DNA from 4 places in the Arthrobacter sp. R3-55 genome. Region 2 is predicted to be linked to each of the others. Evidence: riboswitches for the same ligand, from Rfam matches in the RefSeq annotation. Region 2 holds a riboswitch; each other region holds the start of a gene.

Region 1 (5,959 bases), 1.0 Mb from region 2:
CGCGCCGACGGCTGCGAGCACTGCACCGGCGGCGATGAGAAGCCCGCCAAGGACCACCCATACGTCCAGCAGTGAGTACGTGGATTCGCGTGCCCAGGTTCGCTGCCCGCCGCCGAAGCCGCGCGCTTCCATGGTCACCGCCAAACGCGACGCCCTCCTCACGGCCTGGACCAGTAACCCGAAGCTCTGGCCGAGAGTAGCCTTCAACCGTTGGAACGGGCTGCCTTGGGAACCGACACCACGGGCGCGGCGGGCCATGCCGATTGTCTGCCACTCTTCTGCCATCAGGCCCACCAGCCTCATGGCTGCCAGGGAGCCCAGGACAAATCGGTGCGGCAGCTTGGCCTTTTGCGCCAGCGCATCGGCCAGATCAGTCGGGTCCGTGCAGGTCATCAGCAGGATCGCCGGTAAGGCAATCGCCAAACCGCGCAGCATGAAACCCAGCCCCAGTTCAAGGGAACCTTCGCTGATGGACCAGAGTCCGACGTCGAGCAGTACAGCGCCGCTGTCCGCCGCCACGATCGCCGTGCTCCAGCCGCCAATCGCTGCCGCCATGATCAAAGGCCAGGCCCGCTGCCACAAAAGGCGTACAGTGAGGCCGGCCAGCGGGAAGAGCGCCAGTTCCGCAAGGAGTGCTGTTGACGCCGATACCCAGTCGATGGACAAGGCCAGCACCAGGGAAATCAGGAAGACCGACACGAACTTGGCCAAGGGGTTGGCGCGGGTCAGCAGGGCGTGGTTTCCGCGAATGTTCAAAGCGTCCCTCACGCCGCACCCGCTTCCTGATGCGTGGCCTCACCTTGGGAGATCGGGCCGAGCCGCAGTTCCGTGCCTCCGAGTACTGCACTGAATTCCTGGTCGTGGGTCACGGACACCACCGCCGTACCGGCATCCAACAGCTCCGAAAGAAAGGACGCCAGCTCGGCCCAGGTATTGGCGTCCTGGCCGAACGTTGGCTCATCGAGCACCAGGACCTTGGGGTGCGCAGCCAGGACCGTGGCCACCGAAAGCCGCCGCTTCTCGCCCCCGGAGAGCGTGTAGGGGTTGGCATCCACCAGGTGTGTGAGTCGCAGCCGCTCCAGGAGCTCGTCCACGCGTTCCTCACCGTGGCCCAAATGCCTGGGACCAAACATCAATTCGTCCAGCACGTTGCCTGTGACAAACTGGTGCTCCGGTTCCTGGAACACCGTGCCGATACGGGAGATCAGCTGCTCCGCTTTCCACTTGAACGGGTCAATACCCGCACCCTCGGAAAGCTCGACGGCGGCACTCACCGTACCGTCCACCGGCGCCAAAAGACCGGCCAATGTGAGCGCAAAAGTGGACTTGCCGGCACCGTTCGGTCCTGTGACCGTCAGGGCTTGGCCTGCCCTGACCTGTGCACTGATCCCGGATTGCGCGGGGACGGGCGGTATGGTTTTGAAGCCCTTGCGCCGCGGTTTTTCCCGGGACACGGCCAGATCCTGGGTTGCCAGGAGAAGCTGCGCGGTGTCGGGCTGGTTCAGGCGGCCCCTGGTTGCAGGAACGTACCCCGGCACCCAGACACCGGCCGACATCAGCATGGTGCGGGCTTCGGACAGGACCTGGTCCGGTGGGCCGTCCAAGAGGACGCCGGCGGTTGACCCAGGCGCCAGGACCACAATCCGGTCCACCAGGTCCTTCCATACGGACACCCGGTGTTCCACAACCACCAAGGTGGCACCGGTCTTATCCAGGCAGCGCCGAACAGCATCACGGACTTCCAGCACTCCGGCCGGATCCAGGTTGGCCGTCGGCTCGTCCAAGAGGATCAGGCCGGGGCGCATCGCCAAAATACCGGCAAGCGCAAGGCGCTGCTTTTGGCCTCCGGACAGTGCCGCCGTCGGGTGATCCAGTGGCAAACCGCCGCCGGCAGCGGTGCGCAACCCGACGTCGTCGAGCGCTTCATGGACGCGGGACCAAATCTCCTCGCGCGGAACGGCAAGGTTTTCCGCGCCGAAAGCGACGTCGTCACCCACCCGGGACAGCACCACTTGCGTCTCGGGGTCCTGCTGCATCAGCCCTGCGCGCCCACGTTGCTCGCGGGGCGCAACACCGTCGATCAGCAGGGAGCCGGTCTCGTCAGAGTCGTCTTCCTCATCGCTCAGCACGCCGGCAAGGGCATGCAGGAGCGTGGACTTGCCGGCACCCGAAGGCCCCAGCAACAGCACGCGCTCTCCCGGTTCAATCCGGAGATCGAGGCTTTGAACGGCGGCTTGGGCCCGGCCGGCATGCCGCCAACCCCAGCCCTCAGCTGAGATGGCGGCAGGCCTCACCGTGCCGCTTTGCGTGGCGGACATCAGCTGAAGACTGGCTCCGAAGCGGCCTTGCGCGATGCGAAGGAGCTCAGCACGCCGGTCTTTGCCAGGCCGCGGGTGGCGATCCAGGACAGTGCGCCGGCGATTATTGCACCGGAAATCGTGGTGAAGGTGATGTAGGCCAGTTTGTCGACGGCCTCGTAGGCAATGTTCCAGCCCCAAGGCAGGAAGGAGTCGTTGAGACCGCAAAAGAGGCCCGCACCGGCGCCGGCAAGGAGGGCAGCCGGCAGGTTGAACTTCTTGTACCGGAAAGCGGCAAAGATGAGCTCGGCACCCAGACCCTGCAGAACGCCGGAGATGAGTACCGTGGTGCCGTACTGCGAACCCATGATGAGCTCCCCTGTAGCCGCAACAGCTTCACAGAAGAGCGCTGCCCCTGGCTTGCGGATAATGAGCATGCCCAGCACTGCGGGGATCATCCAACCACCGGCGATCAAGCCTGTCAGGGGCGGATATGTCGCGTTCATGGGGATGGACACCAGAGCAGCGCCCTGGGACCAGGCCCAGAAGATCACGCCGCCGGCAATGGCGATCAAGGCCGCCACAACAATGTCTACAACACGCCAGTTATAACTGGTCTTCTTCACGTTTACCGTGGTCATTTTCTGCCTCCTGAGGTTACAGGAGGGGAAAGTGCTCCCCGGATCCCGGGATCGGCTTGCGCCGCCCGTTTCCGGACACTCTGAGAAGCTCGACTCCCTTGCGCCGGTACTAACCGGATCAGGTTCGAGGGTCTGCGGCTGTCCGCACTCTCAGCGCCCTCGCGTCACCTGCATCTCTGCAAGGAACGACGGCGGCGCTCCCCTGTCGTTATCAAATCTGCCCTGATGGGCTGGTTCAGTTTACACCTGGGCGTGTTGCCGGCGCTGGCCCCCTGCCGGAATGCGGTCACAATCGGCTCTGCCCGTGCCCGTTGCGAGGCCCGCTCTGCGCCCCACCCCCGGGATCTCACACGCACACCAGGCCCCACAACAAAACCCACCCACGTTGCGAGGCCCGCTCTGCGCCCCACCCCCGGGATCTCACACGCACACCAGGCCCCACAACAACCCCCCCTACGTTGCGAGGCCCGCTCTGCGCCCCACTCCCGGGATTTAGCACGCACACCAGGCCCCACAACAACACCCACCCACGTTGCGAGGCCCGCTCTGCGCCCCACCCCCGGGAATTAGCACGCACACCAGGCCCCACAACAACACCCCCTACGTTGCGAGGCCCGCTCTGCGCCCCACCCCCGGGAACTAGCACGCACACCAGACCCCACAACCCGACCTGAGAGAATGAACCAGCAGAATCCACCGCGGCAAAAGGGGCACCTCCATGACTGACCTTCCCCAGCACGACCTCCCCCTTCCCACTGATGTATCCGAACCCCGGCTCGCTGCCAGCGTCATCCTGCTCCGCGATGCACCCGGTGGTCTCCAAGCGTTCGTCCAGCACAGGGTGAGCACCATGGATTTCGCGGCCGGAATGGTGGTCTTCCCGGGAGGCCGGGTGGATGCTGCGGACGAGTCAGGCTGGGACTACCCAGCGGACCTGCTTGAACGCCACGCCGCCGCCTGGCATTCAAGCTCAATCGGCACCGACCATTCACAGGCGCCCACCCGTGCCGGCACGGTCCTCAGTGCCGCAATCCGTGAAGTCCAAGAGGAGTCCGGGCTGAGCATCAGCGCCACGGATCTCCGCCCTTGGGCCAACTGGATCACGCCCACGGACATGCCGAAGCGCTTTGACACCTATTTTTATGTTGCCAAACCGGCCCCGGAAGCTACCCCCCGGCATCAAACCACGGAGGCGTGGCAGTCGTTGTGGATGCCCGTGGATCAGATCCTGGAATCCGAAGCAGCCGGGACCCTGAAGCTCATGCCGCCCACGTATTACCTGCTCAAAGAAATTGCGGAGTTTGAAACCGTTGAGGCTGTGTGGTCCGCAGAACACGCGGTCGTTCCGGTACTGGCACCGGCGGGTTCGCTGGCTGCGTTTCTGAAGGAGCGGGAAAGCCGCCGCTAGCGCTTGGGTGGGCCCACGGCCAGCTAGGCTGGGGGCATGAACCTCTTCTTCAAGCTGCTGGGCACCGGAGTGAGCCTCGGAGCAGGCTTCGTCGGTACAAAACTCGTCAACAAAGGGTGGGAAAAGGCCACTGGCAACAAGCCGCCCCTGGGCAATGACGACATGGAGACGAGCTTGCGTTCCGCACTGACTTTCGCCCTGATCTCGGCCTTCGTCAGCACGCTCATCCAAGTCCTGGCGAGCAGGGGCACTCAGCGCGCCATTGCACGCTTCGCCAAGACCCACGACATCGTCTAGGCACCAACAGAAGCAACGCGGGGTCACTTCCTGCCCATCCCTCAGGGGATTCAGGGCCGGAGGTGACCCCGCGTCGTTCTAACGTTCCGTGGGCTCTTGCCCCGCAGCTGCCCGCTGCACAACGGCCTCGAGTTCATCCTTCGTGAGCATCTCGCGGTGGCCGTGCTTGGTGCGGTAGGCGGAGCGGCCCACCATGTGGGCGGACACCGGTGCGGTCAGCAGTTGGAAGATCCATGCCACCAGAAGGACAGGCCACACCCACCACGTCCGCATCTGGAGGCCGATCGCGGCAAGCATGAGGAACAGTCCCAGAACCTGCGGCTTGGTGGCTGCGTGCATGCGGCTCATGAGGTCCGGGAATCGCAGCAAACCGATGGCAGCACCCAGGGACATCAGCGCACCAACCACCAGGAACACAGCGGTGACGGCATCGATCACGGCATCCACGCCGGTTGCGTCAGGACTCATTGCTCTGTTCCCTCCGTTCCGCGACGAACCGTGCAACGGTCACCGATCCAATGAACCCGATCACCGCGAGGGCCACCAGCAACATGAGGTTGTTGAGGTGCCTGTTCATTGCCATGTCGATTGCAAGGGCAGCGCCCAGGATGGCCAACAGGACATCCGATGCCAGAACCCTGTCCAGCAACGACGGGCCGATCGCGATGCGGACAATAGCCCCTGCCGCGGCCAAGCTGAGGATCACAGCTGTGGCGACGAGAACAAATTCCTTCATAGCGTTGCCCCTTCCATTCCCGGACGCTGTTCGGAATCCAAGGCCGCGACTTCTTCCCGAGTGCCCATGATCCGGATCAATCGCGCCTCGATGACGCGTGTTTCCTCACGGATCTTTTGGATATCCGCTTCTTCATAAATATTGAGCGCGTGCAAGTACAGGGTGGACGTTGAGCGGTCCACTTCCACCACCAGCGAACCCGGGATCAACGAGATCACGTGGCCCGTGGCCGTCACCATCAGGTCCGAGTGGCTCCGCAGGGGAACGGCGACGACGGCGCTGCGCACCTTGGGTCCCTTGACTACAGCCAGGAACAACACCAGGAAGCTCGCTGCCACCACTTTGCCCAGGAACATCAGCGCGAAAGGAATGGCGCGAAGGATGTTGAACCGGCCGCTGAGCTCCACCGGCGGAAGATAGAACAACTTGGCAACCAGGACTGCGATCAGGGCACCGAAAAGCAGGTTCCCCGGGCTGAAGTCCCGCCACAGGGCGCCCCAGACAATGACCAGCCAGATGAGCAGTGGGAGCTCGGTGCGGAATGAGATGGGCTTACGGCTCATTTGGCATCACCCGTCTG
Region 2 (5,959 bases):
CGAGCACTTTGGCATTCTTGAGCCTGCGTTGGCCCAAGGCGCCGATTTCGGGAATGATGAGATGCCGGGAGTATCGCTCCACCTCGGCCGTCGTGAGTTCGGCGGCCGGTTCAACAAGGGGCGGCAGGACAGCGGGCGCAGCAGGGCGGGCAGCAACAATTGAGGCCATACCCCAATGTATGCCTGCCGATGCCGCCCGGTCATATTACCCACCGGTAGAGTGGTCATAACTGCAAAGGAAAGGCGGCAGACTGTGGCTGACGGCACAAGGGCACACGATGGGGCGCAGGCCAAGCAGGAACGGGCCGTGCCAACACGTTCACCAAGGTTGCCGCGCGACGAACGCCGCGCGCAGTTGTTGAATGCGGCGTTGGAAGTCTTCGTCTCCAACGGTTTCCATGGCGCGGCCATGGACGAAATCGCCGAGGCCGCCCATGTGAGCAAACCGGTGCTGTACCAGCACTTTCCGTCCAAACGCGAGCTTTATATGGCGCTCCTGGACAGCCACCTGGCCACCCTGACGGAGCTGATGCTCAGCGCCTTGAACTCCACCACGGACAACAAGGAGCGCGTCAAGGCCGTCATGCGGGCCTATTACCGGTTCATCGCCGATGATGACCAAGCCCACCGTTTGGTCTTCGAATCGGACCTCATCAACGATCCCGACGTCAGCTCCCGTTTGGAGACCTTCAACAAAACGTTCGCTGATGCGGTGGCCCATGTCATTGCCGAGGACACCAAGTTGCCACCTTTGGAAGCCCAGCTCCTGGGCCGCGGCCTGGCCGGCATGGCGCAAGTCAGCGCCCGCTATTGGCTCGAAACGGACGGGAACCTTGACCTCGATGTGGCCAGTGATCTGATCTATCGTTTAGCTTGGCGCGGAATCAGTCGATTCCCCAAAGAGTCCTAGGCTACAAATAGAGGACTGACTTACAACTTGATTGGCTTGGAGGCCTTGCTGTGGAAGTAAAGATCGGCATTCAGAACGTTGGCCGTGAAATCGTGCTCGAATCCGCTTTGGATGCAGACGCCGTGGCCAAAATCGTGGCAGAGGCCGTGTCAAAGGGCTCGGAACTGCGCTTGACCGATGAAAAGGGCCGCCAGATCATTGTTCCCGGCAGCGTTCTGGGCTACGTGGAAATCGGTGCCGAGGAAGTTCGTCGCGTCGGTTTCGGCGCCCTCTAAGGCCTGTCCCGCTGACGCAGTCCGCTAAGGAGTCTTCATGCTTTCACTCGTTGTGGTGGTTCTGGCTACCGTAGCCACCGGTTTCATCGTGTGGGCCAACGACAAAAGACACGGCAAGTACGGCATCGCCTTACCTGCGGGTGTTTCGGTGGCTGTGGGCACCCTGAGCTGGATTGCGTTCATCAGCGCCGGCCTGGGTTATCAGCCCGGGGCAACCTGGATTCCCTGGCTCTTGCCGATCGTTCTGGGAACTGCCGCCGCCGCAGGCGTCGTGGTTTTCCTGGGCCGGATACGCACTCAGCATGATACTGCCGCGCTCACCAAGGCACTGCGGCTCTGAGTCGCCAAGGCCCTGAGGCGCCAAGACTCAAGCAGCTTTTTAGACAGCAGTGACCGCCGCCCCTCGGGCGACGGTCACTGCTGTTTAACGAAACTGTTCACGATCCCGGATAACGCTCCGGCTGAGCCATTGCACCGAGCCCTGCTGCCGCTTCACTCACAGAGGTTGCAGCGGCGACATCGCGTGAGGTGACCTGCCCACCTGCATCGTGGGACACATACCGGACGTGGACCCTGTTGTAGCGCCATTCCAGATCGGGATGGTGGTTCTGTTGTTCAGCGATGTCTCCCACCGCGGCAATAAGTGCCAGCGCCTTGGCCGCCGTCGGGGTTTTGTAGACGGTCACCAGGCCGTCCTGGTATTTCCAATCGGGAAGCCGCAGGAGGGCGGCGTCGATTTCTGCTTGTGTCAGGTGGTCCTTGCTTCCAGCCACGTCCGCTCCTTCGCCCGAAGATCCTGCCAGGCGCTAGAGGAACTCTGCCCGGCCCTCCATGGCCGATGACGCCAAAGCGTGCTCACGCCGCGGAATCCGTCCTGCCTGCCTGGCCAGCCTACCGGCGATCACAGCGTGCTTGAAGGCCTCGCCCATCTGCACCGGATTCTGCGCCCGTGTCACTGCGGTGGCCAGCAGCACTGCGTCGCAGCCCAGTTCCATGGCAAGGGCGGCATCGGAGGCGGTCCCGATTCCTGCGTCGAGCACCACGGGGACTGAGGCCCGGGAGACGATGAGTTCAATGTTGTGCGGGTTCAAGATACCCAGGCCTGTTCCGATCGGCGAGCCAAGTGGCATCACCGCGGCGGCCCCCAGATTTTCCAGGCGCAAAGCCAGAACGGGGTCGTCATTGGTGTAGGCGAAGACTTTGAATCCGCGGTTGACCAGTTGCTCTGTTGCCTCAACCAGTTCCACGGCGTCGGGAAGGAGCGTGTGTTCGTCGGCGATGACTTCCAGCTTCACCCAATCAGTTTCCAAGGCTTCCCGGGCCAGTTCCGCAGTCATCACTGCGTCCTTGGCTGTGAAGCAGCCTGCGGTGTTGGGCAGCACGCGGATGCCGTGGTCCACCAGCAGCTGGAAAAGCGATCCCGTTTCCGCCGGTGAGTAGCGGCGCATGGCAACGGTGGTGAGCTCAGTCCCCGAGGCCAGGAGCGCCGCGCCCAGCCCATCCAGGCTGGGGGCTCCCCCGGTGCCCATGATCAACCGGGAGCCGAGGACGACGTCGTCGATCACCAGGGCGTCCGTGCGGACCTCTGTATTTGCTGTTGTCATGATTCAGCCTCCTTGGACTGCTGTTACCAGTTCGAGTTCGTCTCCGTCGGCGAGCGCCGTTGCAGCCCATTGGCTCCGCGGCACCACTTCGGAGTTACGGGCGACGGCGACACCCAGCTTGCCGCCGTCGGCCGCCTGTCCGCGGTGGTCCAGGACCCGGCCCGTGACGGCGGTGACCACGGTGCTGACCGATGCGTCATCGGCCACTGCGTGATCGGATCCGTTGAGTTTGATGTTCATGCTGTTTCCTTGTTCTCGAGATTAGGGCGGCGCAGGTTCATTGATGGCCCATCAATGAACCCGCGCTGCACTGAAACGGTCCGGGCGGAAAGCTGCCCACCGGTGGTCTGACGAGCCGTTAATCAGCTCACCCACGATCCGTGCCGCTGCGGGCGTCAGGAGGACTCCGTGCCGGAAGAACCCCGTGGCGATCACCAGGCCGTCAACATCCCCGGTGGGACCGGCTGCCCGCCCCAGCAACGGAGCGTTGTCCGGTGTTCCGGGGCGTGCCCGGGCTGTTGCTTCGAGCAGTTCGAGTTCGGCCACTGCGGGGACCAGTACTTGGGCGTCCCGCAGCAGCTGGTAGACGCCGCCTGCTGAGACCGCCTGGGAGGACGCTGACAATCCGTCCTCGCGCTGGGTGGCCCCGATGACCACGGTGCCGTCGTCGCGGGGCACGATGTAGACGGGCACTCCACGGACCATTCCGCGGACCGTGGAGCTGAGGAGCGGCTGAAGGTGTTTAGGAACCCGAAGCCTCAGGATGTCGCCGTACACCGGGCGCACGGGCAGGGTCAGACCGTCCGGGAGTCCGGCCAGTCCGGCCGCTCCCAGCCCGTTTGCCACCACCGTTTCCGCGGCGAGGACAGTGCCATCACCCTCGATTTCCACTCCTGCTACGCGATCTCCGTCCCACAGCAAGCTGTTTGCCTTGGCAGTTACGGCATAACCGCCCGCGGCACCGTGGACCCATGTGGAGTCACCGGCGCAGTGGGCTGCCAACCCCGACAGGAGGCATGAGGCCAGCTTCCGGGGATCCACCTGGTGGTCCGCGGGAATATCGAAGGCGCTGGAGATCTGTGGACTGAGGAGTGGCTCGCGATCGCGGGCGTCGCGCAGGGACAACGGCTCAACCTCCAGGCCGGCAGCAAGCTGTACTGCCCGAAGATCTGCCAACGCCCGGCGGTCCGCGGCGTCGGCACCCACGGCAAGCGTCGGCGTCGTGCGGTATCCGGTGTCTTGCCCTCTGCTACCCAGGTTGGCCGCAAACGCCGGCCACAACCGGGACGACTCGAGCATCAGCTCCAGGAGGTCTTCCTCCTGGTAGTGCAGTTCGCTGACGGGGGCCAGCATTCCGGCGGCCGCGAACGTGGCTCCGGTAGCCGGTGCGGGATCGATCACCACCACTGAGCGGCCCAGCCGCCGGGCTTCGTCAGCGACGCCCAAGCCGATGACGCCGCCACCAATGACGGCAACATCGGCATGCATGGTGGTGTGGCGGGAATCTGCCATTCCGGTTTCCTTCCCTACGCCGGTACTAGCCGGATCAGGTCAAGCGGTCGGCGCTGAAGCCCTCTCAGCCGGACAGTCATATAACGGACGTCGCGGCTCCCGCAGTACGTGCCCAGTTTAGAGGAACTACTCTGGTTTCCATGACCCCGACTGACGCCCTCGCCACCGCCCGCCTGTATCTATGCACTGATGCCCGGAGACGGCAAGGCGATTTTGAAGACTTCGTTGATGCCGCCTTCGAAGGCGGAGTGGACATCATCCAGCTGCGCGACAAAACCTTGGAAGCTGCCGAAGAGTTGGAGTTGCTGGCGGTCCTGCGCGGAGTTGCCGAACGTCACGGACGGCTATGGGCCGTCAATGACCGCGCCGATGTTGCCAGTGTTTCCGGGGCTCCGGTGTTCCACATCGGGCAAAAGGACTTGCCTTTGGGGGTGGCTCGAACGTTGCTGCCGCAGCCCGCCATCGGCCTGTCCACCCACTCCCCTGAGCAGGTCAATGCGGCCATCGCAGCCTCCCCGGGCGATGGAGGCCTGGACTATTTCTGCGTTGGTCCCCTCTGGGCGACACCCACCAAACCCGGCCGTGAAGCTGTGGGATTGGACTTGGTCACATATGCCGCAGAAGCCAGCAAGCGTGCGGAGGAGACCACCGACGGCGCCGTGCACCTGCCGTGGTTTGCCATCGGAGGGATTGATCTCAGCAACGTCGAGCAGGTAGTGGCTGCCGGGGCCGGCAGGATCGTGGTGGTCCGTGCCATCACCGAAGCCACGGACCCGACGACGGCAGCGAAGTCGTTGCTGGAGGCGCTGGACGCCGCCTGATACAGGCAGTTCAGGCTTAGTCCCCGCCACGCCGCTATGCGGTGAGGCCCAGTCCCGTCATCCGGCGCGAGTGCCGCTCGGCCAGCTCGCCTGTCATTCTCTTGACTGACGCACGGGCGTCACCACCGCTTTTCAGTGTCGGGCCCAACTGTGGGTGCTCCATGCCCACCCTTTGCGCCTGCGTGAGCGCTTCCCCCACCAACCGGCGCCCCCACAACGCCAAGCGTGAAGCCAGCCGCGGGTCATCGGCCAAGGCCCGCCGCAGCAGGACACGAAGCACTTCCGTTGCTTGGTCAGGTGAAGCCACCCGCTCCACGAATTGCTGTGTTGCGGGGTCAAGGAAGGTGGCTACAGCGCGGTAGAAGTCCGAGGAGACGGTGTCGATGACGTAGGCCTTCATCACGGATTCGAACCAGTCCGCGGGTTTGGTGCGTTCATGGAAGTGGTCAAAGGAGCGTTGGAAGGGCATCATGGCCTCTTCAGGATCGAGGCCCATCTCTGTGAGCCGATCACTCAACAACGCGAAGTTTCCGTAGGCTCCGACCGCAATTTTGGCCAGCACCGATCTGTCGTGGAGGGTTGGAGCGAATCGGGAGTCGGATGAAAGCCGGCCGAAAGCGGACAATTCTCCGTAAGCCATGGCGCCCAGCAGTTCAGGCGCGAGTTGTCCCGCAGAATCTGCGACGTCCCGGGAAGTGCCCATGGTCCAAGAGTATCCCTGGCTATCCACAAGCCTCCCTGATGGTTTGCCGGCAGAGACGGGGGTGCTACTAGGCTTACTGGAAGTGAGTTGACCGTCCGGCCTGCCTGCGGGCCATGTGTCCTCCTCCTCGCACC
Region 3 (5,959 bases), 340 kb from region 2:
ACGGAGATCACATTATCCGTTCGTTTGTTGCGGACGTCAGGCGGGCCATGTCAGTCCAGGCTTCCTGAACCGGCCTCAACTGCGGTGGGGACCTGAAGTTCCGGCAAATAGACTTTTCCACCCGAGGCCAGGAATTCCTGGCTCTTCCCGCGCATGCCGCTGTACATTTCTGTGATCGCTGCTTGTGCTTCCGCTGATCCGTATTCGTCCCGGATGTCCTGGCTGATGCGCATCGAACAGAACTTGGGGCCGCACATGGAGCAGAAATGAGCGGTCTTGGCAGGTTCTGCCGGCAACGTTTCGTCGTGGAATGCTTCCGCCGTCTCCGGATCCAGCGAGAGGGCGAACTGGTCGCGCCAACGGAACTCGAACCTGGCCTTGGACAGCGCATCGTCGCGTTCATGGGCCCCGGGATGGCCCTTGGCGAGGTCGGCGGCATGTGCTGCGATCTTGTAGGTGATGACGCCCGTTTTCACGTCATCCTTGTTTGGAAGGCCCAAATGTTCCTTGGGCGTCACATAACAGAGCATGGCAGTCCCGTATCTGGCGATCTCGGTGGCACCGATGGCTGAGGTGATGTGGTCATAGCCAGGGGCTACATCGGTGACCAAAGGTCCCAAGGTGTAGAACGGAGCTCCCTTGCAAAGTTCCTGCTGCCGTTCCACGTTCTCCCTGACCAGGTGGAACGGCACATGGCCCGGTCCTTCCACCATGACCTGGACATCGAACTCCCACGCCCGCTGCGTCAGCTCGGCCAGGGTGTCCAATTCGGCAAACTGGGCGGCATCGTTGGCGTCGGCGATCGCACCCGGTCGCAGGCCGTCGCCCAGGGAGAAGGCGACGTCGTAGCGGGCGAAAATTTCGCAGAGCTCGTCAAAGTGGGTGTACAGGAAGTTTTCCTGGTGGTGCGCCAGGCACCAGCCGGCCATGATCGACCCGCCGCGGGAGACGATTCCGGTCACCCGGTTGGCCGTCAGGGGCACATAGCGCAGCAGCACGCCGGCGTGGATGGTCATGTAGTCCACGCCTTGCTCGCATTGCTCCATCACGGTGTCCCGGAAGATCTCCCATGTCAGCTTGTTGGCTTCGCCGTTAACCTTTTCCAGGGCCTGGTAGATGGGGACGGTCCCGATCGGGACAGGGGAGTTGCGGATCAGCCACTCCCGCGTGGTGTGGATGTCATCACCGGTGGAAAGGTCCATGACGGTATCGGCACCCCATTGTGTAGCCCACTGCAGCTTGTCCACTTCTTCTGCGATGGAGCTGGTAACTGCCGAGTTACCGATGTTGGCATTGATCTTCACCAGGAAGGCTTTGCCGATGATCATCGGTTCTGACTCGGGGTGGTTGATGTTGTTGGGAATGATGGCCCGCCCCGCGGCTACTTCGCTTCTGACCAGCTCAACATCACAGTTTTCCCGCAGTGCGACGAACTGCATCTCAGGAGTCACCATCCCCTGCCTGGCATAGTGCATCTGCGTGACGGTCCTACCTTCGACGGCGCGTCGAGGCACTGGTTTCGCGCCCTTCCATTCCGCTGATGCTTCCCCGCGCCTAACCGCGGACCTTCCGTCATCGAGCAGGTTTCGTTGCCGCCCGGAGTAGGCCTCGGTGTCTGCGCGGTCCTCGATCCAGGCAGCGCGGAATGGTTCCAATCCCATGATGGGGTCACTGCCGGGACCTGCCGTGCGGTACACCTGGAACGGGTGGTTGGCTTTGCCGTTCGGGGAAGGTTCCAGCGCGATCTCCGTGAAGGGAACCCGGATTCCGTTCTCCTTATCCTCGCGGTAGGCCAAGGAATGGGACTTCATGGCCTGGGTCGCGGATCCAACCGCATTTTGGGCAGGGCTGTGCTGTGTTTTGGTGGTGCTCAAAGGATTACTCACTTCCTTCGCCGGCATTACCCGGACAGGTTCAACGGTCGCAGACTGCTTCAGTCCGATCTCAGCCCCTGCAAGGGCACCCGTGTGGTCGTAGACGAAGCTACCACAGCTGCCAACAGGCACCCAGTCACATGCGTGCACCAACCTTCAAGGCACTGCGGCAGACTAGGCTTTTTCCATGGCCACCATCGAATTTTCCGGACCCGTGCTCGTCTCGAGCAGCGAGGAACGCCACGGGATGTGGTCCGTGGACGGCATCCTGACCTTTGTCCGTCCCGCGAAGGCGCCGGACCGTGTACTGGATGGCTGGGTCCTCCCGGGTTTTGTTGACGCTCACTGCCACATTGGTCTGGGAGTGGGCGGCGCCGTTGGCGAGCAGGCCACCTTTGCCCAGGCCCGGGCCGACCTCGACGCCGGTACGCTGTTGATCCGCGACGCCGGGTCTCCCAGCGACACCAGATGGGTCCAGCAGCGTACAGACTTGCCCCGGCTGATCCGGGCGGGCCGGCACATTGCCCGGAGCCGGCGGTATATCCGTGGGTTGGGCCACGAAATCGAACCCGGCGATCTCGTCGAGACGGTTCGGAAGGAAGCCCGGGACGGTGACGGGTGGGTGAAGTTGGTGGGGGACTGGATTGACCGGGGCCACGGCGATCTCGCCGCCTCGTTCCCGGCCGACATCGTGAAGGACGCCATCTCCGCCGCCCACGATGAGGGCGCCAGGGTAACCGCGCACTGCTTTGCCGAGGACACCATCGACCACATGCTAGATGCCGATATTGATTGCATTGAACATGCAACGGGCCTGCTGCCGCGGCACATTCCCCGCTTGGTGGAGCAGTCCGTGCCGATCGTTCCCACGCTGGTCAATATCGCCACCTTCCCCGATATTGCCGCCCAGGCTGCTCCGAAGTTTCCCGACTACGCGGACCATATGATGCGTCTGTGGGAGCGGCGGCGCGAGCGTGTGCTGGAGGCCTTTGAGGCGGGCGTGTCAATCTACACGGGCACGGATGCCGGCAGTGTGATCAGGCACGGCAGGATCGCCGATGAGATGAAAGAACTGCACGACGCCGGCCTGCCGCCGGCGGCGGTCCTGGACGCCGCAACCTGGGGCGCCCGTGAGTGGCTGGGAGCCGAAGGGATCAGCGAAGGGGCGAGCGCCGACGTCGTGCTGTGTTCCGAGGATCCGCGGCTCCGGCTGGAGAGTGTTTCCCGCCTCCAACACATTGTTCTTCGTGGTTCACTGGTTCGTTAGGAATAAATTGAAGCTTCAAGTAATTTAGTCTGTAGAAGGTGTCGATAGGCGGCACCGCGGAAACAGGAGCTTCGCATGACCACACCATTGAGCCAGGATCTTCTGCCGGCTGAACTCACCATGGGCACGGTAATGCTCAAGGTTGGCGACATGAAGGTCATGAGTGACTATTATCAGCGGGCCCTTGGCCTGGAAATCGTGGCCGAGCAGGACGGCGGTTTGTATCTTGGGCGCGTCGGGAAGCCGGTGGTGCATCTCGCTCCGGCGTCCGGCCTCCGGATTCCAGGCCGCGGGGAGGCGGGTCTGTTCCATACGGCCATCCTGTTCGAAGACCAGCCGTCCCTGGCCGCGACGATCGCTACCGCCGCCGAATACGAGCCCCGCGCCTTTGCGGGCAGCGCCGACCACCTGGTCAGCGAAGCGTTCTACTTCACAGACCCCGAGGGCAATGGCATTGAGCTCTACTATGACAAGCCGCGGGAACTGTGGCAGTGGGACGGCAAGAGCGTGGTGATGGACAATGTGGCCCTGCCGCCGCAGCGATTCCTCCAACAGCACCTCAACGAAGCTGCGGTGACCGGCCAACACCAGGCGGCGGCGGGAATCGGACACGTCCACTTGCAGGTAGGTGACGTCGCAACTGCCCAGCGCTTCTATGTGGAAACCCTTGGTTTTGAGCGGACCGCGGGCTGGCATGGTCAGGCGCTGTTCGTTTCCGCCGGCGGCTATCACCACCACATGGCCATGAATGTCTGGAACAGCCGTGGTGCCGGCCCCCGGAAGGACACTCTGGGTCTGGGGGAAGTGCTCATTGAAGTCCCTGGTGCCGAGGACGTAGCCGCCCTGGCGGATCGTTTGAAGGTTGCAGGCGTGGAGAATCATCACACCGGTGCCGAGCTTCACTTTGAGGATCCGTGGCGGAACAAGTTGCGGGTCGCAGTTCGCTAAGCCGCGTCGCATCTGCTGCACTAGGCTGGGCAGTGACGGCACGGAACCATTCGGGTTGTGTGCCGCCGCCCCGTCAGCACGAAGGAATGAGAGTACTTTCCATGGGCTTTGCCGAAATTTTTGTTGCCACCCACGATGAAGCACTCAAGAGGGCAGCTGCCCTGGACAAGGGCGCCGACGTCGCCGGCCCCGCCGTCAGGATTGACGGCATCACTGACTTCGAAGTGGAGCAGTTGGGCGACCTCGCGGGCCAAGCGGTCCACGCAGCGGGTGCTGATTATGAACTTGCCCTGGTTGATGTGACCAGTGACGCGCTCCTCGGAGTCCCCGAGGCCATGGTGCGTGCGCTGGCCGAACTGCTGACCTATGAGAGCGAAGGTGACTCCAACGTCCTCGACGACGTTGCTGCCGCCTGGGCTGCCCAGGACGACATGCCCTTTGATGCCGCCCAATCCCGCCAGTACGTTCAACAGTTGGCTGCCCTGGCAACCGACGTCGAGAAGGTTGAACGTTCCGGCCTCTACGTCTGGTCCGAATAGCACCCGGGCCCGCGCTCGGGCCCCAGTTTCCACCCTCGGGTGAGCAACAACACACGGACCCAGGTGGCGTAAGTCGTATTTGCTCCGGGCATCTGGCACAATAGACAGGTACTCGATCGGTGCGGCCCCTCTCTCCGTGCACGTATCTTGTCCTTCGAACCGTCCAGTATGGCCCGCCCCACGGGTGCAGAACGTCGGGTTCACCTCGTTTCAGAAACAGGAGTGACCACAAAAGTGGCCGTAAAGATTCGCCTTAAGCGCTTCGGTAAGATGCGCGCACCGTACTACCGCATTGTCGTCATGGATGCCCGCGCCAAGCGCGATGGCCGTGCCATTGAAGAAATCGGCAAGTACCACCCCACCGAAGAGCCGTCGTACATCGAGGTCGCTTCCGAGCGCGCCCAGTACTGGCTCTCCGTTGGCGCCCAGCCGACCGAGCAGGTTGCCGCGATCCTCAAGATCACCGGTGACTGGCAGAAGTTCAAGGGCCTCCCGGGCCAGGAAGGCACCCTGAAGACCAAAGCTCCGAAGGAAGCCTTCGTAGCACCGGAGAAGGGTTCCGTCATCATTCCGGAAGCCATCACCAAGAAGGCCAAGAAGGACGAAGCCGAAGCTCCGGCCGAGGCTGAAGCAGAGACCACCGAGGCTGAGTAAGTTGCTGGCAGAAGCGCTCGAGCACTTGGTCCGTGGGATCGTTGACAGCCCTGAGGATGTCAAGGTCAGTGCCAAGAACAACCGCCGCGGGGAATCCCTTGAGGTGCGTGTTCACCAGGAGGACCTCGGACGGGTGATCGGCCGTCAAGGACGCACCGCACGCGCATTGCGCACTGTGGTTGCAGCCTTGGCTGGTGGCGAGCAGGTCAGGGTCGACGTCGTCGACACCGACCGTCGCCGGTAACGCGCTCAGCACTGCTTGTCTTAAGTCCGGCCCCTTCACCGAATATGGTGGAGGGGCCGGATTGCTTTATCCACCATTTCAGAACCGTGGCTGCCCGGCGGGCGCGGGCATAAGAAGAATTCAGAGGAACCCATGCAGCTCCAGGTGGCCCGGATCGGCAAACCCCATGGCATTCGCGGCGAGGTGACCGTCCAGGTACTGACCGACGCACCGGCCGAGCGCTTCGTGCCAGGAACCGAGTTCATCGTGGAGCCCGCCTCGGCAGGCCCGTTGACCATCCGCAGCGCCAGGTGGAACAAGGACATCCTGCTGTTGGGTTTCGACGAGATCGCAGACCGCAACGCGGCCGAAGTCATCCGTGGTGCCAAGCTCTTCATCGAGACCGAAGAGCTTGACGACGAGGACGACGACGAAGGCTGGTACGAGCATGAAC
Region 4 (5,959 bases), 430 kb from region 2:
AGTACCTTCGCCCACGAGGTCAGCCAGGACTTCGCCGTCCTTGGTCTTGACCACGGTGCCATCAGGGACCGGAAGAATCAGGGTCTCGCCGTTCTTGCCGCCTCGCCAGTCACCCATGCCCGGGCCACCATTGGTGGCGTGGCGGTGGGGTGCGTGGTGGTAGTCAAGCAGGGTGGTGGTCTGGGCGGACACGCGAAGGATGACATCGCCACCGTTACCGCCGTTGCCGCCGTCAGGGCCACCGAGCGGCTTGAACTTCTCCCGCTTGACAGAGACACAGCCGTGGCCGCCGGTTCCGCCGGATACGTGCAGTACTACCCGGTCTACAAAGCTCGCCACGTGAATCTCCTCATTTGCTGCCTTACAGCGTTTGTTGCTGTTGCCAGCGTTGTTGCAAAAACCAGTGCGCCCAAAGCGCCCTAGTCGATTGTAATGCGGTTAAAAGAACGGTGGAGCGGGCCATTTTTGGCCCGCTCCACCGGTTCAGAACTTGTTGTTACTCTGCAGCTGCAGCAGCAACGATGTTCACTACGCGACGGCCGCGGCGAGTACCAAACTCAACCGCACCTGCCTGCAGGGCGAACAGGGTGTCGTCGCCACCGCGACCGACGCCTGCACCGGGGTGGAAGTGCGTGCCACGCTGGCGAACGATGATCTCGCCTGCGGAGACTACCTGACCACCGAAGCGCTTGACGCCCAGGTACTGTGCGTTGGAGTCACGACCGTTGCGAGTGGAACTCGCGCCTTTTTTGTGTGCCATGTGAAATGCCTGCCTCTAAATTTCTGGGGAAACTGAAAAACCTGAACAGCGGGTAACGAGAGTTACGCGATGCTGGTGATCTTGATCTTGGTCAGTTCCTGACGGTGACCCTGACGCTTCCGGTAGCCGGTCTTGTTCTTGAACTTCTGGATGACGATCTTCGGACCACGGAGGTCCTCAAGGATCTCAGCCGTCACCTTGACGTTGGCCAGTTCCGCAGCTGCGGAGGTGACCTTCTCGCCGTCAACCAGGAGCAAGGCGGGCAGCTCAAGCGTGCTGCCGGCTCCACCGGGGACGCGGTTAAGCGTTACGTAGTCTCCAACGGAAACTTTTTCTTGGCGGCCGCCTGCGCGGACAATCGCGTACACCACTTGGGTACTCACTTCTCTCGACGTTTATAACTAAATTTGCGTGCGGAACCTGAACCGGAATCGGGCTTGGTTCGCGCTGTGCCTCAACGCCGTGGACTTCTGATCGAAGTCCGCGAGTCATCCCATGAACAATTCCAAGGGGCATAACCCAAGTGTTGGCGTAAGCACCGAAGATCAAGATTACGCTAGTTTGACCTTCAGCTGCAAATGAGGCCGGGTCCGGAGGCTACCACGTGACTTGCATCACCCGTTGTAACGGACTCTCCCGGCACCGTGCCCATACAGCCTACAGGGTTTGGGCCCAATTAACGCGATTTTGCCCGCGACGCGCTGTGACAGCGCTGATATCCGGCAATCAGTGCCCCTCGTCAGGACAGTCCGGCGAAGAGCCTTGGAGCATCGAAGAACGCAGTTTCGTACCGGCAGGACCACGTAAAAGCCTCCACCATGGCTGCCCGCTCTGCCTCCGAAGCTGCCGCGGCAGCGCCATCCGTGAAATTGATCGCATTCCTTGTGGCAGCGGCAAAGTCTTCGTCAGCGTAGGTCCTGAGCCAGTCGGCGTAGGGGTGCCCTGCCGGGGCCCCTGCCTCCAGGAACGCCCCATGAAGCTGTTGGCCGACCTCCGCGTACAGCCAGTAGCACGGCAGGATGGCCGCGAGCAGCACGGCGTAACTGCCGGTGGCAGAGGACGCCAGCAAATGGTCCACATAGGACTTCGTGACCGGTCCGGTCACCGATGACGCCTCCCGGGTGCTGAGCCAGTTCCTGTGCAGTTCGGACTCTACTTCGAGGCACTGCTGCGACGCTTTGGCCCAGAACAGCTGCTCCTTCTCGGTAGGAGCAAGGGCTCCAGCACGCGCCAGGACCCTGGAGTATCCATTGAGGTAGATGGCGTCCTGGGCTAAGTAGTAATTAAATGCTTCTTCGGGGAGGTCTCCCGTTTTCAGGCCGTCGATGAAGCTGAGCTTGTAGATTGCCTCGAGCTCCGGCGTGGCCTCTTTCCAGAGCGCAGCAGCGAAATCCCCCGGCCTGAGCACCTTTTGGTGGTGGAAGTGGTGAACCGGCCCGCTTCCGCGGCCGACGTCCAGACTGTCCGAATGCAGCAAGGCCCTGAGCAGCCACGGCTTGACCTCACGCAAGGAAGACTCCCAATCGCCGGTGCGCGCCTGGACAGTAGCCAGGGCCGAGGACAACGAACACCCTGTTCCGTGGCTGTTCTTCGTCTCCACGCGGGGTCCAAAGACCTCAATAACGTCCTGACGCAGGAGTCCACTGGTGTTGACCAATGCATCCGGGCATTCTGCCCCCGCCAAGTGCCCGCCCTTGACCAGGACCGTATTGCCGCACTCAGCAGCGAGGCGTTTGCCCTGGTTCAGGGCCGAAGCCCAGTCAACTGCCTCGGGCTCCCCCAACAGCATGGCGAGTTCGGGCAGGTTGGGGGTGATCAGGTCGGCCAAGGGAAGGAGGGCACGCAGTGCCGTCTCGGCGGAGGCGCGCAGGAGTCGGTCGCCACTGGTGGCCACCATCACCGGGTCCAGGACCACGACGGCGGGACGAACCTCCTCGAGCCAGCTGCGGACCTCGTCAATAACCGCTGCATCGCCGAGCATCCCGATCTTGACGGCATCGATGGCGATGTCCGTACTGATGGCTTCCAATTGCCTGCGCAGGAAATCCACCGGGGGAACATGGACAGCACTGACGCCCAGGGTGTTCTGGGCGGTCAGTGCGGTGATGGCCGCCATGCCGTAGCCGCCGTGGGCAGCGATACTTTTCAGGTCAGCCTGGATACCGGCACCACCGGAGGGGTCGGAGCCCGCGATGCTCAGTACACGGGGCGTCTCCGGTCCGGAAACAGCCAGCGGATACACAGGAGGATACGACGATACCGTCATGGGGACATCCCTTCGCCGGTGCTAACCGGACAGGTTCAACGGGTCTGGATCTCAGCCTGGCCCAATGCCCGGCACCCCGTGTCAGTCCACCAGCGTAGCCGGGCAGCAGCCTGGCCCGGCAACTGCGCCACGCTGAAGACCGGATATGACCGTTGAGAGCGCACAGCAAAGGGCCCCGCAATACCCGCCTGTGACGGTTACTGCAGGGCCCTTGCGGATCAGGTGCTAGAGCTCCGAAGCTGGTACGCCGACGCCCAGGATGATGGGCTCCGCGGACGGAGCCTTCTTGGCCGGCTCGGAAGGTGCTTTGGCCTCGTGTGCCGTTCCACTCGCTGCCGAAGCAGTGACCTCGTGGTGTTCAACGCTGGTTTCATTGGCCGCACCCTGGGCCCGGCTCGCACTGCGGTTACGACGTCCTCGGCGGGACTTTGAGGCCGCAGCAGCTTCCGGATCCACTTCGGCAGGCTTCGACGCGCCGGTTTGCGGAGCTTCGGCCGCCTTGGGAGCGAGGACCTCTTCGGGGTTCCCGGCAGGAGCCGCACCGAGGTGGGAAAAGGCTTCGGCCAGAAGGTCCAGGCTCATCACCGGTTTGGCTGCCGGTGGTTCCTCATGGTGTTCCCCGAACGGCAACGCAACCTCTTCGCCACCAAAACGCAGGACCGGCGTCGACCGTGAATCCCGGCCGGCGTCCTGGTCTGCTTCGCGGGCGCCCTGCCCGCCGGACTCGCTCCGGGCTGCAGAATCACCCGGTGCCTGGTGCTGACCGGCCTCCCGTGCCTGCTCTTCGGCGCGGTGAACTTCGTCGTCATGCAGGTGGGCGGCATGGGCGGCAGCGGCAATCGTAGCCAGTGCAGCCCGGGTTGCCTCAGCCTTGGCCTGCCGGGCCGGATCCTGCGGTTCGGTGGAGGCAGGAGGCGCGGCCGGTGCGGTGTGGACCGGAGCCGGGGCTTCCGCGATGGCCTGTCCCCCGCCCTTTCCACGGCGGCGCTTGCGCTCAGTCCGGGCTGTGGGCTGCTGCGTTTCAGTATGGGGACGGTGGTGCTCAGCGGCCACGACGTTGGCCCGGCGGTGCTCCACGGGTTCGTCGTGGGTCACCACGCCGCGGCCGGCGCAGTGCTCGCACTGCTCCCCGAAGACCTCCAGGAGGCCGGTACCCATGCGCTTACGGGTCATCTGAACCAGGCCCAAGGAGGTCACTTCGGCCACCTGGTGCTTGGTACGGTCACGACCCAGGCACTCAACCATGCGGCGGAGGACGAGGTCGCGGTTGGATTCAAGGACCATGTCAATGAAGTCGATGACAATGATGCCGCCGATGTCACGCAGGCGGAGCTGGCGAACAACTTCCTCGGCAGCTTCAAGGTTGTTCTTGGTGACGGTTTCCTCGAGGTTTCCGCCGCTGCCGGTGAATTTGCCGGTGTTGACGTCCACCACGGTCATGGCTTCTGTGCGGTCAATGACCAGCGAACCGCCGGACGGGAGGAACACCTTGCGTTCCAGCGCCTTGTGGATCTGCTCGTCAATGCGCCAGGCAGCGAAGATGTCCTGGTCCTTGGTCCACTTCTCGAGCCGGCCCACCAGGTCAGGGGCAACGTACGTTACGTAGGCCTCGATGGTGTCCCAGGCGTCATCGCCGGAAACGATCAGTTTGGAGAAGTCCTCATTGAAGACGTCACGGACCACCTTGATGGTCAGGTCCGGTTCGCCGTAGAGAAGTTCAGGAGCCAGGACCTTGGTGGAAGACGCTTGCCCTTCGATGCCTTCCCACTGTGCACGCAGACGGTTGATGTCATGGGTCAGTTCTTCTTCGGATGCACCCTCGGCAGCAGTGCGGACAATGACACCGGCGTTTTCGGGCAAGCGGTCCTTCAGGATGCGCTTGAGACGGTTGCGTTCGACGTCGGGAAGCTTGCGGGAGATGCCGGTCATGGAACCACCGGGAACGTACACCAGGTACCGGCCGGGGAGGGAGATCTGGCTGGTGAGGCGGGCACCCTTGTGGCCCACGGGATCCTTGGTGACCTGGACCAGCACAGAGTCGCCGGACTTCAAGGCGTTCTCGATCCGGCGCGGCTGGCCTTCGAGGTTGACGGCATCCCAGTTGACTTCACCGGCGTACAAGACGGCGTTGCGGCCGCGTCCGATGTCCACAAAGGCAGCTTCCATGGACGGCAGGACATTCTGGACCTTGCCCAGGTATACGTTGCCGATCAGGGAATCCTGCTGGGTCTTGGAAACGAAGTGCTCAGCAAGCACACCGTCTTCCAGGACACCGATCTGAATTCTGTCGTCGCGCTGGCGGACAATCATCTGGCGGTCCACCGACTCGCGGCGGGCCAGGAACTCGGCCTCGGTGATGACCTGGCGGCGGCGTCCGGTCTCGCGGGATTCGCGGCGGCGCTGCTTCTTGGCTTCAAGCCTGGTGGAGCCTTTGACGCTGGTAACGCGGTTGGAAGGCGCAGTTTCCGTGATCGGGCGGGGCGCACGGACACGGGTCACCGTGTTGGGCGGATCGTCGTCCGATCCGCCGGTCAGTTCGAGATCCTGGTCGCCACGGCGGCGGCGACGGCGGCGGCGCGAGGTCACACCTTCTTCGGAAGATTCAGCAGCGGGGGCTTCCTCGTCCTCAGGCTCGGCGTTGTCCCCGGCTTCATTCTCTTCGCGTTCGGTTCCCCGGCGGCCGCGGCGGCCACGGCTGCGACGGCGACGACGACTCCCGGCATCTTCCAGCTCATCCTCGGCGCCGGACTCGGCCTCTTCCCCGGGCTCCTCTTCCTTCTCCTCTACCGCGGCAACGCGGGGAACAGTGGTGAGGTCCGGAGCCTGGAAGATCATGGACGTGATGGAGACAGGCTCCATGAACAGGGAGGTGGACGCAGCCGGAGCAGCTTCTTCGGCAGGCTCTTCCGTGGCGGCTTCAGCTGCAGGTTCTT

The links. Region 2 has a riboswitch for thiamine pyrophosphate ahead of thiO (glycine oxidase ThiO). Riboswitches for the same ligand answer to the same signal wherever they lie in the genome.
Region 1: linked by a shared signal. The riboswitch ahead of M1D51_RS02500 (ECF transporter S component) and the one ahead of thiO (glycine oxidase ThiO) in region 2 are both predicted to bind thiamine pyrophosphate.
Region 3: linked by a shared signal. The riboswitch ahead of thiC (phosphomethylpyrimidine synthase ThiC) and the one ahead of thiO (glycine oxidase ThiO) in region 2 are both predicted to bind thiamine pyrophosphate.
Region 4: linked by a shared signal. The riboswitch ahead of M1D51_RS09215 (bifunctional hydroxymethylpyrimidine kinase/phosphomethylpyrimidine kinase) and the one ahead of thiO (glycine oxidase ThiO) in region 2 are both predicted to bind thiamine pyrophosphate.

What each region holds. Positions count from the first base shown of each region.
Region 1 is NZ_CP096423.1:512,645-518,603, reverse strand. Features, by position in the region: gene M1D51_RS02510 (energy-coupling factor transporter transmembrane component T family protein) at 1-768, opposite strand, end outside; gene M1D51_RS02505 (ABC transporter ATP-binding protein) at 765-2,318, opposite strand; gene M1D51_RS02500 (ECF transporter S component) at 2,318-2,938, opposite strand; TPP riboswitch at 3,016-3,152, opposite strand; gene M1D51_RS02495 (NUDIX hydrolase) at 3,657-4,346, shown strand; gene M1D51_RS02490 (DUF4235 domain-containing protein) at 4,383-4,643, shown strand; gene mnhG (monovalent cation/H(+) antiporter subunit G) at 4,722-5,111, opposite strand; gene M1D51_RS02480 (monovalent cation/H+ antiporter complex subunit F) at 5,101-5,379, opposite strand; gene M1D51_RS02475 (Na+/H+ antiporter subunit E) at 5,376-5,942, opposite strand; gene M1D51_RS02470 (Na+/H+ antiporter subunit D) at 5,939-5,959, opposite strand, start outside.
Region 2 is NZ_CP096423.1:1,540,759-1,546,717, reverse strand. Features, by position in the region: gene moeB (molybdopterin-synthase adenylyltransferase MoeB) at 1-169, opposite strand, end outside; gene M1D51_RS07305 (TetR/AcrR family transcriptional regulator) at 176-910, shown strand; gene M1D51_RS07300 (DUF3107 domain-containing protein) at 961-1,185, shown strand; gene M1D51_RS07295 (hypothetical protein) at 1,223-1,525, shown strand; gene M1D51_RS07290 (4a-hydroxytetrahydrobiopterin dehydratase) at 1,623-1,958, opposite strand; gene M1D51_RS07285 (thiazole synthase) at 1,992-2,789, opposite strand; gene thiS (sulfur carrier protein ThiS) at 2,793-3,029, opposite strand; gene thiO (glycine oxidase ThiO) at 3,081-4,301, opposite strand; TPP riboswitch at 4,296-4,414, opposite strand; gene thiE (thiamine phosphate synthase) at 4,442-5,122, shown strand; gene M1D51_RS07265 (ferritin-like fold-containing protein) at 5,157-5,825, opposite strand.
Region 3 is NZ_CP096423.1:1,883,154-1,889,112, forward strand. Features, by position in the region: gene M1D51_RS08770 (alpha/beta fold hydrolase) at 1-68, shown strand, start outside; gene thiC (phosphomethylpyrimidine synthase ThiC) at 51-1,874, opposite strand; TPP riboswitch at 1,870-1,977, opposite strand; gene M1D51_RS08780 (amidohydrolase family protein) at 2,062-3,141, shown strand; gene M1D51_RS08785 (VOC family protein) at 3,217-4,089, shown strand; gene M1D51_RS08790 (hypothetical protein) at 4,191-4,628, shown strand; gene rpsP (30S ribosomal protein S16) at 4,863-5,282, shown strand; gene M1D51_RS08800 (RNA-binding protein) at 5,284-5,526, shown strand; gene rimM (ribosome maturation factor RimM) at 5,659-5,959, shown strand, end outside.
Region 4 is NZ_CP096423.1:1,966,358-1,972,316, reverse strand. Features, by position in the region: gene obgE (GTPase ObgE) at 1-339, opposite strand, end outside; gene rpmA (50S ribosomal protein L27) at 497-760, opposite strand; gene rplU (50S ribosomal protein L21) at 823-1,131, opposite strand; gene M1D51_RS09215 (bifunctional hydroxymethylpyrimidine kinase/phosphomethylpyrimidine kinase) at 1,500-3,026, opposite strand; TPP riboswitch at 3,017-3,115, opposite strand; gene M1D51_RS09210 (Rne/Rng family ribonuclease) at 3,252-5,959, opposite strand, start outside.